Regions from separate parts of the Burkholderia sp. YIM B11467 genome, predicted to be linked through region 1. Evidence: predicted binding sites of a transcription regulator. Region 1 holds the regulator's gene; the other holds the start of a gene.
The links. The regulator HrcA, encoded in region 1, represses chaperone genes, less so after heat shock. The targets are predictions, from matches to a motif close to TTAGCACTCNNNNNNNNNGAGTGCTAA.
Positions count from the first base shown of each region.

Region 1 (5,583 bases):
ACCGCGCAGGCGACGCACGTCGTCAAGGTGAAGGCGCAGGAGGTCGTCGCGCCGCCGCGCGCGGCGATCGGCGGACCGGCGTCGGCCGACGGCGGCGCGAGCGTCACGCTGTCCGGCGAGTCGTCGACGGGCAAGGGGCTGAGCTATGCGTGGACGGGGCCGGCCGGCGTGCCGCTCGTGCAGACCGGCGCGGTCGCGACGTTCACCGCGCCGACGGCGGCGGATGAGCGGCGCTACGACTTCAGGCTGGTGGTGACCGATGCGCTGGGCCGCACGTCCGACGCGACCCACCGCGTGACCGTGCACGCATCGGTCGGCGAGGGCGTGACCGCGTGGGATCCCAGGCAGACCTATGCGCAGCCGTGCCAGAAGGTCAGCCATGCGGGCAAGGTCTGGGCCAACGGCTGGTGGGTGCTGGGCGACGTGCCCGGCACGGGCGGCGAGTGGGCCGCGTGGCGCCCGGTCGGCGCGGCCAACATGCACGAGCAGTGCAAGGGGTAACGTGCGGGCGGCAGGGCGGGCGCGATGCGGCGCGTGGGGCCGCATGCGGGGGCCGGGCCTGGCCGGATGAATCGGGCGAGTCCGCCCCCCGGCCTTTGCATGGCCGGGCGCCGAGTCGTGACGGCCGCGTCAGGCCGCCAGCATTTCCTTCGCGTGCTTGCGCGTCGTGGCCGTGATCTCAAGCCCGCCGAGCATCCGCGCGACCTCCTCGATCCGGTTGGCCCGGTCGAGCGCGACGACCGTCGAGACCGTGCCGCCGCGGTCGTCGGCGCCCTTCGCGACCTGGAAGTGGTGGTCGCCGCGTGCGGCGACCTGCGGCAGGTGCGTCACGCACAGCACCTGACGGTCGCGCCCGAGCTGGTGCAGCAGGCGGCCGACCACTTCGGCGACGCCGCCGCCGATCCCCGTATCGACTTCGTCGAAGATCAATGTCGGCGTCGGGCTCGCGGCGCTCGCGATGACCGCGAGCGCGAGGCTGATCCGCGCGAGCTCGCCGCCCGACGCGACTTTCGCGAGCGGCCGCAGCGGCACGCCGGCGTGCCCGGCGACCCGGAATTCGACCTGCTCGAGCCCGTGCGGGCCGCCGTCGGCGAGCGGCACGAGCGAGACTTCGAAACTTCCGCCCGCCATCGACAGTTCCTGCATGCCTGTCGTGACGGCCGTGCCCAGCGCCCTGGCGGCTTGTGCTCGCGCCTTGGACAGGTGCTTCGCGTCGGCGAGATAGGCTTCCCGCGCCTTGGCCTGGATCGCCTCGAGCGCGCCGAGATCGGCGGCCGCGTCGAGCGCGGCGAGCTGGGCGCGGCGCGCCGCATGTTCTTCGTGCAGCGTGTCGGGCGGCAGCCGGAACTTGCGGGCGGTCGAGTGCAGCGCATCGAGGCGCGTTTCGACCTGCGCGTGCCGCTCGGGGTCGAGATCGACGCGCTGCGCGTAGTGCGACAGCGAGTAGACGGCTTCCTGCAGCTGGATCTCGGCCGGTTCGAGCGACGCGAGCGCGTCGCCGAGCGTGGTGTCGTAGTCGGCGAGGCTGCGCAGCTTCGACACGATCGCGCCGAGCTGCGCGAGCATCGCGTCGTCGGCCTCGGACAGCGCGTTGAGCGCGCCCCGTACGCCTTCGATCAGGTTCGCCGAATGCGACAGGCGCTTGTGCTCGTTGCTGACCTCATCCCATTCGCCGGCCTGCGGCGCGAGCTTGTCGAGCTCGGCGAGCTGCCACGCGAGCTTTTCGCGTTCGAGCTGCAGCTCGCGCTCGTGCGCCTTCGCGGCGTCGATCGCCTGCGTCGCGTCACGCCAGACGCGCCACGCACGTGCGACGTTCGCGGCATCGGCGACGAGCCCCGCGTGCGTATCGAACAGCTCGCGCTGCGCGTCGGGCCGCATCAGCAACTGGTGCGCGTGCTGGCCGTGGATGTCGACGAGCATCTCGCCGAGTTCGCGCAGTTGCGCGAGCGTCGCGCTGGTGCCGTTGATGAACGCGCGCGAACGGCCGTTCGCGTCGATCACGCGGCGCAGCATCACGGTGTCCTCGGCGTCGAACGCGTGTTCGTCGAGCCAGCGCACGACGCGGTCGTGCGGCGTGAATTCGGCCGTGATGTCGGCGCGGCCGCAGCCGGTGCGCACGACGCTCGCGTCGGAGCGTTCGCCCAGTGCGAGCGCGAGGGCGTCGATCAGGATCGATTTCCCGGCGCCGGTTTCGCCGGAAAACACGGAAAAGCCGCGGTCGAATTCGAGATCGAGCGCGGCGACGATGACGAAGTCGCGTATCGAGAGGTGGCGGAGCATGGTGTCGGGCGGAGGGGCGTCAGGACGCCTTGTCGTCTTCGTTCGATGCGTGTTCGTTCCAGTGCAGCTTCTTGCGCAGCGTCGTGTAGTAGCTGTAGCCGATCGGGTGCAGGAACGGCACCGTGTGCTTCGAGCGGCGCACCTCGATCGTGTCGTTCAGTTCGAGCGAGGTGAACGACTGCATGTCGAAGTTCACGTTGACGTCGCGCCCGCCGACGATCTGGATCGCGATCTTCGTGTCGTCCGGCAGCACGATCGGCCGGTTCGACAGCGCGTGCGGCGCGATCGGCACGAGCACGATGCCCTGCAGCTGCGGATGGAGGATCGGGCCGGCCGACGACAGCGCATAAGCGGTCGAGCCCGTCGGCGTGGCGACGATCAGGCCGTCCGAACGCTGGTTGTACATGTACCGGCCGTCGACCGACGCGCGCAGCTCGACCATCCCGGAGAAGCCGCTGCGGTTGACGACGACGTCGTTGAATGCGATCGCGTGGTAGATCGGTTCGCCGTCGCGCATGATCCGCGCCTCGAGCAGCGAGCGCTCTTCGCGCTCGAACTTGCCCGACAGCATCACGGGGACGAGCGCGTGCATGTCGGCGGCCGCGATGTCCGTGATGAAGCCGAGCCGCCCGTGGTTGATCCCGATCAGCGGCGTCCGGTACGGCGCAAGCTGGCGGCCGATGCCGAGCATCGTGCCGTCGCCGCCCAGCACGACCGCCACGTCCGCACGCGCCCCGATTTCGGCCGGGGTGAGCGCCGGATAACCGGTGATGCCGAACTCGCGCGCGGTATCGCCTTCGAAGACGACCTCGAAGCCCAGCTTCGCGAGGCTGGCAGCCAGGGTGGCGAGCGGCTCGGCGATGCCGGGCGTGTTGCTCCGGCCGACGAGCGCGACAGTATTGAACTGATTACCGGTTTTCATGCCGGCATTACACCATAGCTCGTTGACGAAAAGAACCGGCTGTGCACCGGTGGGGCCGGATCGGGCCGGCCCGCGCAATGGCGGCCGACGCCACTCGCCGCGGTCGCGCGGTTGCGCTAAAATTTTCCACCATGCTAGATCCTCGCGCACGAACCCTCCTGAAAACCCTGATCGAACGGTATATCGCCGACGGTCAGCCAGTCGGATCGCGCACGTTGTCCCGTTATTCCGGGCTCGAGCTGAGCCCGGCGACGATCCGCAACGTGATGTCCGACCTGGAGGAGCTCGGCCTCGTGTCGAGCCCGCACACGTCGGCCGGCCGCGTGCCGACGCCGCGCGGCTACCGGCTGTTCGTCGACACGATGCTCACGGTCGAGACGCCGATCGACGCCGAGGCCGTCGCGCGGCAGGTGCAGAACACGCTGCAGGCCGGCGAGCCGCAGCAGCGGGTGGTCGCCGCCGCGGCGAGCGTGCTGTCGAACCTGTCGCAGTTCGCGGGCGTCGTGCTGACACCGCGTCGCAGCCACGTGTTCAAGCAGATCGAGTTCATGCGGCTGTCGGACAAGCGCATCCTGCTGATCATCGTCACGCCCGAGGGCGACGTGCAGAACCGGATGCTCGCGACGCCGCGCGACTACTCGCCGTCGCAACTCACCGAGGCGTCCAACTACATCAACGCGCATTTCGCCGGCCTGTCGTTCGACGAGGTGCGCCGCCGCCTGCGCGACGAGATCGACCAGTTGCGCGGCGACATGACCGCGCTGATGCATCTGGCGGTGACGGCCAGCACCGAGGTGCCCGACACCGAGGACACCGTGCTGATTTCCGGCGAGCGCAACCTGCTCGAGGTGGCGGACTTGTCGTCCGACATGGCGCGGCTGCGCAAGCTGTTCGACGTGTTCGACCAAAAGACGGGCCTCCTGCAACTGCTCGACGTGTCGAGCCACGCCCAGGGCGTGCAGATCTTCATCGGCGGCGAATCGACGCTCGTGCCGATCGAGGAAATGAGCGTCGTCACCGCGCCTTACGAGGTGAACGGGCAGATCGTCGGCACGCTCGGTGTGATCGGCCCGACCCGGATGGCGTACAACCGCGTGATTCCGATCGTCGACATCACCGCGCGCCTGCTGTCGCTGACGTTGAGCCAGCAGTAGCACACCCGATCCCGCCCCGTCATCGTGCCGCGGCGCCGTGCGTGCCGACAGTCGGCCGAACGGTACGGGGCGGCCCGCTATAATTGAGAGCCGTCCGGTCCCGTGCCCTGAGCACGTTCTTGCCCATGCGTTTCGATCTTGAGCCGCCTTCGAGCATCGCGGCCGCCCACCGCATCGGCGTGCTGCTGATCAATCTCGGCACGCCCGACGCGCCCACGCCGCGCGCAGTACGGCGCTATCTGGCCGAATTCCTGTCGGATCCGCGGGTCGTCGAAATTCCGCAGGTCGTCTGGCAGGTGCTGCTGCGCACGCTGATCCTGCCGCTGCGCGGCCGCGCGTCCGCGAAGAAATACGCGGCCGTCTGGATGCCGGAGGGCTCGCCGCTGCGCGTGCACACCGAGCGCCAGACCGACGGCGTGCGGCACCTGCTCGTGTCGAACGGCTATCACGTGCTCGTCGACTACGCGATGCGCTACGGCAGCCCGAACATTGCGCACGCGCTCGCGCAGTTCAAGCGCTCGGGCGTCGAGCGCGTGCTGCTGATGCCGATGTATCCGCAATACTCGGCGTCGACCACGGCCACCGCGTTCGATGCCGCATTCGACGCGCTCGCGCGCATGCGCAACCAGCCGGAGGTGCGCACGGTGCGGCACTACGCCGACCATCCGGCCTATATCCACGCGCTTGCCGAGCAGGTGCGCCAGTACTGGGCGCAGCACGGCCGGCCCGACTTCGCGGCGGGCGACAAGCTCGTGCTGAGCTTTCACGGCGTGCCGAAGCGCACGCTCGACCTCGGCGACCCGTATCACGACCAGTGCCAGCAAACAGGCGCGCTGCTGATGGCCGCGCTCGGGCTGTCGACGACCGAATGCCGCGTCACCTTCCAGTCGCGCTTCGGCAAGGCCGAATGGCTGCAGCCGTACACCGCGCCGACGCTGCGCGAGTTCGGCGAGGCAGGCGTGCGGCGGGCCGACGTGTTCTGTCCCGGTTTCACGGCCGATTGCCTGGAGACGATCGAGGAGATCGGCATGGAAGTGCGCGACGAGTTCCTCGCCGGCGGCGGCAAGGCGTTCCACCGCATTCCGTGCCTGAACGGCGCACCCGCGTGGCTCGGCGCGATCGGCGAGATCGTCGCCGAGAACCTGCAGGGCTGGCCCGTCAAGGCCGCGCAGCCCGAAACGGTGAACTGAGATGGAACGACACCCGCGCACATTTCATTCGCTGCGC
Region 1 covers NZ_JBQVSQ010000003.1:535,802-541,384, reverse strand. Annotated here, with positions in the region: gene ACTRWB_RS14485 (carbohydrate-binding protein) at 1-501, shown strand, start outside; gene recN (DNA repair protein RecN) at 631-2,280, opposite strand; gene ACTRWB_RS14475 (NAD kinase) at 2,300-3,202, opposite strand; gene hrcA (heat-inducible transcriptional repressor HrcA) at 3,334-4,356, shown strand; gene hemH (ferrochelatase) at 4,482-5,546, shown strand.

Region 2 (5,583 bases), on a different contig from region 1:
AGTAATTGGACCGGTTCGGCATGCCGGATTCGGGCATGCGATCGGTCATCGCCGGTAAGGCGGATCGATGGCGCGTCGTTGCACGGATGTGCCGCATGCAGTCGCTTGAGCGCACGATGCGCGATTACCGCATCGACGTCGTGTTCAAGCGTGCGCGGGAAAAACTACGGCGCGCACCGCCCGCCTGTCGGCAGGACGGTGGCTCGGGAAAAGGAGACGCAGGCGTCCTGCCTGTCAGGCAGAAAAGCAACTCGGAGGGCGAGGACTTCGGATGCGCATGATGCGTGCTCGGTGAGGGATAGCGAACACATTCTAGTGAACGCACGCGCGGCCGCAAGTAAAAAGGTCGTAAAGGTTGCGGCAGCGTTATCAACTTGTGAAACGACTGATGACACCGGATGAATCGATGCAACGATACGCCGCTGAAGCGTGTGCCCGACCGACGCGATTCGCTTGCATGCCAAGCCGGACGGACGGTTCGCATGGTCCAACGAAAAAACGCGTGACGACTGCCGTCGCCACGCGTTGCACGTTTCCACAAGGCCGCGCGCATACCGGCGAACCGGCGCGCGGCGCTGCGTCAGAAATCGAAACCCGGCCCACCCGCACCCGGCCCGCCCGGCCCCGCGACCGGCGCCGTATCCTTCGGCGCTTCGAACACGGTCGCATCGGTCGTCAGCAGCAGCCCGGCCACCGACGCCGCGTTCTGCAGCGCCGTGCGCGTGACCTTGGTCGGATCGAGCACGCCCGATTCGACGAGGTCACCGTACTCGCCGGTCTGCGCGTTGTACCCGAAGTTGCCCGAGCTTTCCGCGACCTTCGCGACGACGACACTCGCTTCCTCGCCCGCGTTCGTGACGATCTGGCGCAGCGGTTCCTCGAGCGCGCGCAGCACGATCTTGATGCCCGCGTCCTGGTCGGCGTTCACGCCCTTCAGTTCGCGGATCGCCTGCCGCACGCGGATCAGCGCGACACCGCCACCCGGCACGATGCCTTCCTCGACGGCCGCGCGCGTTGCGTGCAGCGCGTCGTCGACGCGATCCTTCTTTTCCTTCACCTCGATCTCGGTCGCACCGCCGACCTTGATCACCGCGACGCCGCCCGCGAGCTTCGCGACGCGTTCCTGCAGTTTTTCGCGATCGTAGTCGGACGTCGCTTCCTCGATCTGCACGCGGATCTGCTTCACGCGCGCTTCGATGTTCTTCGCATCGCCCGCGCCGTCGATCACGGTCGTGTTCTCCTTGCCAACCTCGATGCGCTTCGCCTGGCCGAGTTCGGCGAGCGTCGCCTTCTCGAGCGTCAGCCCCGTTTCCTCGGCGATGACCTGCCCGCCGGTGAGGATCGCGATGTCTTCGAGCAGCGCCTTGCGGCGATCGCCGAAGCCCGGCGCCTTGACGGCAACCGTCTTCAGGATCCCGCGGATGTTGTTCACGACGAGCGTCGCGAGCGCTTCGCCCTCGACATCCTCCGCGATGATCAGCAGCGGCCGGCCCGACTTCGCGACCTGTTCGAGCACCGGCAGCAGGTCGCGGATGTTCGAGATCTTCTTGTCGTGCAGCAGGATGTACGGGTTCTCGATTTCGGCGATCTGCTTGTCGGGATTGTTGATGAAGTACGGCGACAGGTAGCCGCGATCGAACTGCAGCCCCTCGACGACGTCGAGCTCGTCGGCGAGCGACTTGCCGTCCTCGACGGTGATCACGCCTTCCTTGCCGACGCGGTCGATCGCTTCGGCGATGCGCTGGCCGATCGACTCCTCGCCGTTCGCGGAGATCGTCGCGACCTGCGCGATTTCCTTGCTCGTGGTGGTCGGCTTGCTGATCTTCTTCAGTTCTTCGACGGCCGCCGCGACGGCCTTGTCGATGCCGCGCTTCAGGTCGAGCGGGTTGAGCCCGGCCGCGACGTATTTCTGGCCTTCGCGTACGATCGCCTGTGCGAGCACGGTGGCCGTGGTCGTACCGTCGCCGGCTGCGTCGCTGGTGCGCGACGCGACTTCCTTCACGAGCTGTGCGCCGATGTTCTGCAGCTTGTCCGCGAGTTCGATTTCCTTCGCGACCGACACGCCGTCCTTCGTGACGACCGGCGCGCCGAAGCTGCGTTCGAGCACGACGTTGCGGCCCTTCGGCCCGAGCGTAACCTTCACCGCGTTCGCGAGAATGTTCACGCCTTCGGTCAGCTTCGAACGTGCGACGTCGCTGAAAATGATTTCCTTGGCTGCCATGATTGCGCTCCGTTATTGATTGACGACCGCGACGATGTCTTCCTCGCGCAGCACGAGGAACTCATTGCCGTCCACCTTGACGGCCTGACCCGCGTACTTGCCGAACAGCACGCGCTCGCCGACCTGCAGGTCGAGCACGATGCGCTGGCCGTCCGCGTCCTTGCGGCCGGGGCCGACGGCGATCACTTCGCCCTGGTCGGGCTTCTCCGCGGCGCTGTCGGGGATCACGATGCCCGACGCGGTGGTGGTTTCCTGGTCGAGTCGTTTGACGATGACGCGGTCGTGCAAGGGGCGTAGGCTCATCTCTTCGTCCTGTCCTGTTCTGTCGAAATTGGCTGGCACTCTTCATCAGAGAGTGCTGACGAGTATAGAAACGAGCCGCGGCGCGATCCAATAACGGATTCGGAAATGCATTTGCGCGGATGCGCTATGGACGGGAGACGAGCGGGGCCGCCGTCAGATCAGCAGCGATACCGTCCTGAACAGCGCGAGATCTTCCTTGCGCGCCGATCGCGCATGGCGGCGGATCACGTGCAGCAGGCAATCGATGAAGCAGCGTGCCGCGTCGCTCAGCGTGCTGCTGCGACGTGTGACGATGCCGAGGTCGCGCGGCTCGAACGTCTCCTTCAACTGCAACGCACGCATCCGGTCGCCGAACGGCGGCACGGCGGCGAGAATCGTCGGGCACCACGTGCACATGTCGGCCTGCTCGAGCATCGTCTGCAGCATTGCGACCGATTGCGCGCGCACGATGCGCCGCTCGTCGATCTGCGCGCCGTGGCGCGTGAACAGGTAATCGACGAGTGCAGCCTGCCCGTCGGCCGCGAAATTCAGCACCCAGTCCCGGTCGAGCAGGTCGTGGATCGACCGCACGCGTTCGCACGGATGGCCGGCCCGCACCATGACCGAGGTGTCGTAGCGCAGCATCGGCTCGAACGCGAATTCCTGCGTGCCGCCCGGCTGGACATGGCCGAGCGCGAAGTCCATGCTGCCGTCGCGCAACAGCGGCTGGGCGACGGCCATCAGCGCTTCGTAGAGTTCGAGGCGTACGTCGGGCATCTGCTCGCGAAACCGCAGCACGGCTTCCGCGAGGAACGTCACCGTGAGCCACGGCGTCACGCCGATGCTCAGCCGGCCCTCGACGCGGCCGCGCATGCGTTCGAGGTCGCTTTGCGCATGTTCGAGCTGCTTCAGCACGAGTTTCGCGTGCGTGAGCAGCGTCTTGCCGTATTCGGTGAAGCCGATGCCTTCCGGCGCGCGCACGAGCAGCGGCAGCCGCTCGCTCGCTTCCAGCTCGCGCAGCGCGCGCGTGACGGCCGCCTGCGACAACCCGAGCAAGCGCGCCGCGCCGCGGATGCTCCCGGCCTCCGCGCTCGCGACGAGCGCCTGCAACTGATGCAGCTTCATCGTGCTCATGGTGCGATACCCGACAACGAAAGGTTGTCATCATAACGAAACCGCGGCTGTTCGCCGGGATTTTCGCTGCATACGATTCGGCCAGGCTCGGTCATCCGGGCGATCGACCAGCAGAACGTATCGAGGAGAATCGGGGTTGGACCACGAACACATTCCACCGGAAATGGCGGCCATCGAGGCGGAGATGATTGCGCTGCGCCACCGGCTGCACGCGCATCCCGAACTCGGCTTCGAGGAACACGCAACCAGCGAACTCGTGGCCGATTGCCTGACAACGTGGGGTTATCGGGTGACGCGCGGGCTCGGCGGCACGGGCGTGGTCGGCACACTGACGCGCGGCACCGGGAAACGGCTCGGGCTGCGCGCGGACATGGACGCGCTGCCGATTCGCGAGACCACCGGGCTGCCGCATGCGAGCCGGCGCGATGGCGTGATGCACGCGTGCGGCCACGATGGTCATACGGCGATGCTGCTGGCGGCGGCACGCTGCCTGACGGAACGCGCGCGCTTCGCGGGCACGCTGAACGTGATTTTCCAGCCGGCCGAAGAAGGGCTCGGCGGTGCGAAGCGAATGATCGACGACGGCCTGTTCGCGCAGTTCCCGTGCGATGCGGTGTTCGCGATGCATAACGTGCCGGGCCTGCCGGCCGGCGTGCTCGGTTTCTGCGACGGCCCGGCGATGGCGTCGGCCGACGAGGTGCGCGTGCGCGTGATCGGGCGCGGCGGGCATGGGGCCGCGCCGCATACGACGATCGATCCGGTGGTGGTGTGTGCGTCGATCGTGATGGCGTTGCAGACGGTGGTGTCGCGCAACGTGAATCCGCAGGAACTGGCGATCGTCTCGGCCGGCTCGATCCATGCGGGCACCGCATCGAACGTGATCCCGCAGCATGCGGAGCTCGAACTCAGCGTGCGCGCGTTGTCGCCGGACGTGCGCGCGCTGCTCGAACGGCGCATCCGCGCGATCGTGCACGGGCAGGCCGCGAGCTACGGCGCGACGGCCGAGATCGACTATCGATATGGCTATCCGGTGCTCGTCAATCATGCGGCGGAAACGGCCTTTGCGCGCGACGTAGCCCGCGAGTGGGGCGGCGACGCGGCGCTGATTCCGCATCTGCGGCCGATCGCGGCGAGCGAGGACTTCGCGTTCATGCTCGAGGTTTGCCCAGGCAGCTACCTGTCGATCGGCAACGGCGACGGCGCGGCCGGATGCGGGCTGCATCACCCGGGCTACGACTTCAACGATGCGTGCCTCTCGACCGGTGCGAGCTACTGGATCGCGCTCGCGGAGCGATACCTCGCATGAAGCGGTTGCACGATTTCAATTCACGAATCACGATTTACACAAGGAGACTGGCAATGAAACAGTGGATGGTGGCGCTCGCGGTGGCGCTGGCGGCAGGGACGGCGCATGCCGGCGACTGGACGGGCAAGGAGATCCGCCTCGCGGTCGATCCGACTTACCCGCCGCTCGAATACAAGCTGCCCGACGGCACGCTGACGGGCTTCGGGATCGACATCACGAACGCGTTGTGCGCGGAACTGCACGCGCGCTGCGTGTGGGTCGAGTCGAGCTTCGACGGGATGATTCCGGGGCTGCTCGCGCGCAAGTTCGACGTGATCGCGTCGTCGATGACGATCACGCCGAAGCGGATGCAGCAGATCGCGTTCACGAACCGGATCTCGAACGCGCCGGCGCGACTGGTCGTGCACAAGGGGTCGCCGCTGCTGCCGAGCGCCGAGTCGCTGAAGGGCAAGCGCGTGGGGGTCGAGCAGGGTTCCGCGCAGGCCGACTATGCGGTCGCGAACTGGCAGCCGGCCGGCGTGCAGGTCGTGTCGTACCAGAACCAGGATCAGGTGTACGCCGATCTCGTGACGGGGCGGCTCGATGCGGCGTTCCAGGCGTCGATCGCGGCCAGCGACGGGTTCCTGAAGAAACCGCAGGG
Region 2 covers NZ_JBQVSQ010000001.1:607,242-612,824, reverse strand. Annotated here, with positions in the region: gene ACTRWB_RS02700 (hypothetical protein) at 36-281, shown strand; gene groL (chaperonin GroEL) at 581-2,221, opposite strand; gene groES (co-chaperone GroES) at 2,234-2,524, opposite strand; gene ACTRWB_RS02685 (LysR substrate-binding domain-containing protein) at 2,678-3,637, opposite strand; gene ACTRWB_RS02680 (M20 aminoacylase family protein) at 3,822-4,943, shown strand; gene ACTRWB_RS02675 (ABC transporter substrate-binding protein) at 4,997-5,583, shown strand, end outside.
Region 2: a site for HrcA is predicted at 2,557-2,583, ahead of groES (co-chaperone GroES). Genes of this name have one in related genera too.